Regions from separate parts of the Exiguobacterium sp. K1 genome, predicted to be linked through region 1. Evidence: predicted binding sites of a transcription regulator. Region 1 holds the regulator's gene; the other holds the start of a gene.
What was found. Region 1 encodes LexA, which represses DNA repair genes until DNA is damaged. Its sites were predicted from a motif close to CGAACATATGTTCG; they were not measured.
Positions count from the first base shown of each region.

Region 2: the regulator LexA is predicted to act here: its motif matches at 1,824-1,837, upstream of addB (helicase-exonuclease AddAB subunit AddB).

Region 1 covers NZ_JAOTIT010000007.1:156,153-159,342, forward strand. The annotation lists gene N7U64_RS13895 (recombinase family protein) at 1-609, opposite strand, end outside; gene N7U64_RS13900 (hypothetical protein) at 655-942, opposite strand; gene lexA (transcriptional repressor LexA) at 1,151-1,765, shown strand; gene N7U64_RS13910 (metal-binding protein) at 1,796-2,266, shown strand; gene N7U64_RS13915 (MIP/aquaporin family protein) at 2,453-3,157, shown strand.
Region 2 covers NZ_JAOTIT010000003.1:64,173-67,362, forward strand. The annotation lists gene N7U64_RS08005 (competence protein ComK) at 1-280, shown strand, start outside; gene N7U64_RS08010 (hypothetical protein) at 384-794, shown strand; gene N7U64_RS08015 (hypothetical protein) at 895-1,236, opposite strand; gene N7U64_RS08020 (truncated hemoglobin) at 1,296-1,676, opposite strand; gene addB (helicase-exonuclease AddAB subunit AddB) at 2,006-3,190, shown strand, end outside.

The DNA of each region.
Region 1 (3,190 bases):
GTTGACGGTTGCTTTCGAAATGTCGTGTCCCATCCCTCTTAATGTCACCGCGATGTCGGCAAATGTCAGTCCTAACTCACGTAACCGGACGATTTCTTCGATTGGAACTTCTTTTCGGCTCCGTCCGGCGTTCTCGCCTTGCCGATTGAGATTTTGTTCGGGACGGAAGCCGTTTTCAACAGCTCGCCGCATCCCGCGGGCAATCTTCGCATTATGCAGTTTCCGTTGATACTCTTCGACGAGCGATACGATCTCAAGCACCATCGCTTCGGCGTCCGCCAGTTTATACTCGCCATCCGATTCCATCGTCATCAGTTGAACCTGATGTTTTTGGAACGTATGTAAAATGGCGATTTTGGCATTCCCGCGTCCGATCCGCGTATCATCCGTCACAAGAACGGCGTCCACCGCTTGACGTGTGACGTAATCAAGAACGGATAACATCCCTTCCCTGTCAACGTCGTAACCACTTTCTTTTTCCGTGATGATATCCACGACTTCAAATCCTTTTGTTGCAGCGAGTCCCGACAGTTCTGATCTTTGCCGCTCAAGCGAGCTATCCTGTGCTTCTTTTTCCGTCGAGACGCGACAGTAGATTACTACTTTCATCGTACTTCACACCCCTGTTCGTTCATTGACAACTTTTACAGTTTGTCATTGTTGCGCGATTGGTACAACGATTTTGTTTTTCGAAATGACATGTGTCGTCTTTAATTCATTATTCTCAATCAACCATTCGACATATTCTTGGTCCGTCATTGAACCGTCGTTGTATACTTCCGCCACCTGTTCGACGGTCGCGTTCTGGTCTACTGTAACGGAAGTCGTTAACAGCTGTTCGACCTTTTCATCCGGGCGAGGTGTTAAGAGAAAAAGAATGAAGGCAAAGCTGAGCGTATAAAAAACAATGGAAAAGGCATGGGTACGGATTGAATGCATCATGATGAATCCCTCCAAATTAAAATGTTTTAGAATAAACGTTCGCGGAACAATTGTTCGCATAACTCATCTTAAACCAGGAACCAGTGTTCGGTCAATATAAAATGTCGAACAATTGTTTGTACGCTCATTTGTTCTATGTTATAGTGATTTTAGAAACATGTATTCCTATAACCTTCAAAAACCAATCCGGAAAGAGGTGGCAATTCATATGCGGAAAATGTCGAAACGACAACAAGAAATCCTTGACTACATCGTTGCTCAAGTGAAACTGAAAGGGTATCCACCTTCAGTTCGTGAAATCGGTGAAGCTGTTGGTCTTGCTTCAAGCTCAACGGTACACGGTCATTTGGATCGTCTAGAAAAACGCGGACTGATTCGCCGTGACCCAACAAAACCACGTGCGATTGAGATATTGCTTGATAAACCTGAAGAAGATCATGAAGCTATCGTACACATTCCTGTCATTGGGAAAGTAACGGCCGGTTTCCCTATCACAGCCATTGAAAATATCGAAGAACATTTCCCTCTCCCTGCACATTACGTCGGGAACGAAAATGTCTTCATGTTGACGATTGACGGTGAGTCCATGATCAATGCAGGTATTCTAGACGGTGACCGGGTCATCGTTCGTCAGCAGAACACAGCAGAGAATGGTGAAATCGTCGTGGCTATGACCGAAGATAGCGAAGCGACAGTTAAACGGTTCTTCTTAGAAGATCAACAAGTACGTCTCCAACCAGAAAATGATTCGATGGACCCGATGTATTTCGATAACGTCTCGATTCTTGGCAAGGTCATCGGCGTATATCGGACGATCCACTAAGCGAGGGACCAGCGCAGCTGGTCTTTTTTCATGCCTTCTGGAAATGTACATGATACAGTCAATACCGTCGCTCTAACCGGCTACGTTGCGTATTCGGTCGCAACGCAGCAGACGGATTGGCTTCCAACTGCTGTCGGCATCGCCGTCGGCACCCTTTGGCTTTCACCAGATCTCGATTTGAAGTCTGAACCTTACTATCGGCATGGTCCTTTGCGTGTCCTTTGGATGCCCTATGTCAAAATCATGCCCCACCGGTCCATCTGGTCACACGGATTGATCATCGGTGACCTGATCCGCCTGTTGTACAGCGCCGCTTTCGTGATTCCACTTCTGTTTTTGGCGCTGTATCTGAAACTTGTCGAATCAAGCACGGTGGATTCCTGGTTTGCAGCCATGCCCGCTTTTGTCATCGGCGTCATGGTCGCCAGTACGATACATATCGTTCTCGATCATTCCAGCAGCTTCTTCCGCACCAAAAAGAAGCGGAAAAAGCGTCGTTGAAAATCCTTCGTTCATTGAAAAATGAACAAAGGATTTTTTTATTATCCATTTTTCATTTTTTTAAACATAAATTAAGGAAATTTTAATTTGAAGTTTTGAAGTATTTGTATTGAAAACGTTCTCAATTAGATGTAGGTTTAAATGGAAAGGCCATTATTTGCTTTAATCCAAAGGGAGGGTTTTTGCATGAGTAACTTTACAAGTGAGCTGATCGGAACAATGATTCTGATTTTGCTCGGGGACGGAGTCGTTGCAGGGGTTGTCTTGAGAAAGACAAAATCTGAGAACGGCGGTTGGATCGTCATTACATTCGCTTGGGGTCTCGCCGTTATGACGGGAGCATACATTGCTGCCTCGAGTGGTGCGCATCTCAATCCTGCATTGACATTGGCGCTTGCCATGAATTCCGATTTACCGTGGGCAGACGTACCTGTCTATATCGCCGGTCAATTAATCGGAGCATTCATCGGTGCAGTACTCGTTTGGCTTCATTATATGAAACACTTTGAAGCGACTGATGATCAAGCAGCAAAACTGGGTGTATTCGCAACAGGTCCGGCGATTCGCCATACACCGTCAAATCTGATTTCAGAGATCATCGGGACGTTTGTCCTGGTATTCGGAATCCTGTCGTTTGGTCTGACAACATTTGGTGACGGACTGAAACCATTCATCGTCGGTCTTCTTGTCGTCGTCATCGGTCTCTCGCTCGGTGGTACAACAGGGTATGCCATCAACCCGGCCCGTGACCTTGGTCCGCGGATTGCACACGCTATCTTACCGATTAAAGGAAAAGGTTCATCTGACTGGAGTTACTCGTGGATTCCAATCGTTGGTCCAATCATCGGTGGTGGAGTAGCCGTCTTGCTGTATCAACTGCTGCAAAACTGATTTTGTTTGACACCTACATCTCAAGGGGGATTT
Region 2 (3,190 bases), on a different contig from region 1:
AAAGACACCGGTTTTGATTGATTGGAAGGCGCAAACGATTTTCTTCCCGACGACCGCAAAAGAGAAGGCGGAATGTATTTGGATCAATTTTAAACAGATGAAGACTGTTCAAAAAAAGGGGAATACTGTTCAAGTGGAGTTTCAAACAGGACAACGGATTGATACGGATGCCTCGGCCTACAGTATCGAACGACAACGGATCAAGACGTTGGAACTGGCGTATGAAATGCAACGGAGATTTCAGGAAGAACGGCCGATGACGTTTAATAAAGCGCGATAAGTGGAACATTCTAACAGGAATCACTACGTAACACAGCGAATAAACAGTAAGGTGCGAGAGAGAGAATTAAAGGGAGGTGAAGCGGTCGAAAGACCGCTGCACAATGAATGAATCATACGAATGGTTAAACCGAAGAAAACTACAACCCGGATTTGGTGTGAACGGCGGCCGTCGTTTCATCAGTTCACGTATCGTCCGACCGGAAAATACACCGGGGAAACGCATCAAAGGCATTAAACGTGCCCGTCAGCTTGTCGTCGATGAGTCAGGAAATCGACGTTGGGTGACAAAACGAATCGTCGTAACGGATGCTGCAAAACACATGACAATCAATCGTCGCGCATCAGTTACCCAAAAAGAAGTCACGGAATCCCGCCTGGAACAAGTAAAACAAAAATTGACGTCGAAAAAAGTCCTTTTACCTGTTTTGGCAGCAACAGGACTGGCAGTTGCCGGCGGAGTGCTTGCTTACGTCATGCGCCGTAAAAAACGAAATATAAAAGAACAACTATAATCTGAAGCGGACGACACGTTGTCCGCCTACAGCAAAAGCCGTGCTCTCCCCATGAATACATGAGGATGACACGGCTTTTATATGAGGAAGACGGCAGCTCTTACAAGAAACGTTTGCGAATCGATGTCGCAAGCGCCTTCTCTGAAATTTCTTCCAGTTCTGTTTGGTTCGTCGGATCAAAACTGTCATTGTAGAATCGGCCGACAAATTCAACCCGGTCATAGTCCAGTTCTTTGAAAATCAAATGTTTATGATCGTCGTAGAAGACAACCCGGTAATAATCAGATCCACGTTCGAGCGTTACGAGTGCCCGAATGTGTTCTAAGCGTTTTTGTTCGTCAGACTTTTCTTCTTCGACCGGTTCTTCTGTCGCTTTGGCTGCTTCAGCCTGTTCGAGTGCGCTTTTTACTAATTCACTCTTTTTATCTTGTTCTTCAGTCATGGTTATCGCCTCCAGTTTTTATTTTACCTTGAAATGTACCGATGAGAAAGAAAAATCCCTTATCGATTCTGATGAGCATCACAAATCCGGAGAACATTGAGTGCACCGATTCGTAAACGTTCGATTAAACGCGTCGCGGCCTCTGAATCAGAAATGGTCTCTTCGATGGTCATCGTCATCAGTTCAATCCACCGGATGGCATGTACTTCCGTGATAGGCAATAGACGATGAATCATGGCAAGATTCATTCGTTCATCATATGATTCATATTGTTTCGGACCACCTGTAAGTTGAATTAAAAACCGGGTTTGCGCCTGTTCAACCTGCCGGCGGTCGGATGGGAATAAAGGACGGAGAAGATGATCTGCATACACACGCTCGTAAAAGCGTGCGACGAGCTGTTCGATTGCTTGTTTTTGACCAAGGTCTTCATAAAGCATGTCTGTCCCTCTTTCTGTTCAGTCTGATGAAGACAACCATTATCTCAATCTTTACCCGATTTTTGCAACTCCATACAAAGCAATTGACAAATGATTCAAACTGAATAAAACGAGCACAGAAAGAAAAAATGTAATCTCAATTTAAAACGGACGTTTGTTCGTATTTGTGAGATAATCATACATATGCTACGTCTTGCACGCGGGGGCTTTTCTGCTACTTTCAACACTCATTTGATATGGGGAGAAAAAAACAGAATAAAACGCCTCAATACTAATTTAAAGGAGGTGGAGATCAGTTTACAACCATGGGTGTAGGCTGATCTGGCAGAATGAATTACATGCATTTAGGTCGTGCCGGTACCGGTAAGACAACACAATTAATTGAACGGGTCATCGATCAACTGACCGAACAACCGCTTGGTCCATCGATCTATTTCATCGTACCGGATCAGATGTCTTTTGAGATGGAACGGCGTATTGCGACGGATCCCCGGCTGTCCGGTCTTGTCCGGATGGAAGTCATGAGTTTACGCCGGTTTGCGTTCCACATGATCCGGGATTACGGAAACCAGGCGATTCCGTTTTTAGATGAAACGGGGACACAACTACTATTACGCCAAGTTGTTGAAGAGGCGGAAGAAGAGTTGAAAATCTTTAAACGGACGAAAAATATGCCCGGCTTTTACAAAGGATTAGACGAATTGATTGCCTCGTTTAAACGTTCTTTAGTGAATCCGGATATGCTACGTCAAATCAGTGGAGCGTCACCGGAACGCTCACCGAAATTAAATGATTTAGCCCTGATTTATGAACGTTTTACCGAGCGTATTTCAAACAAGGCGCTTCATGCCGATGATTATTTTACGACCTTGATTGAGCTGTTGCCAAAAGCTGATTTAAGCGACGTTTCTGTATTCGTGGACGGTTTTTATGAATTTTCGTTGCAGGAACAGCAAGTTTTGCTCCGATTGATGGAATTGACGAAAGACATGCACCTGAGCTTTACACTCGATGTCGAAGACGTTTATACAAAACAGTCTGAGTTTGGAGTTTCACAACGCTGTTACATGCAGTTGATTGAACAGATGAAAGAGCGGCAGATTGCGCATGAAGACATTTATTACGGACAGACCGTTAAATTTCAGAGCACAGGCTTGCGGATGCTCGAACAAGCACTTTTGTCGCCCGGCTATCCGGCAACGGATGAAGAGGTGACCGGAGTGACGGTTTCTGCTGCCGTCAACCGTCAAGTCGAGACGGAAGCCGCCGTCAGAAAGGCCATTCAACTCGTGCGTCAGGACGGATATCGTTTTAATGATATCGCTTTTCTTGTCCGGCACCTGGAGCCATACGCCGATCACTTGGAACGCGCTTTTCAACTGTATGATATTCCGTACTTTTTGGATCAACGGGAATCGATGGTGCATCACCCGATCGTCGAATTAGTCCATGCTGTCCTCGAAATCGTGATGACGGGTTACCGGGAAGAGTCTGTTTTTCGTCTGCTGAAAACA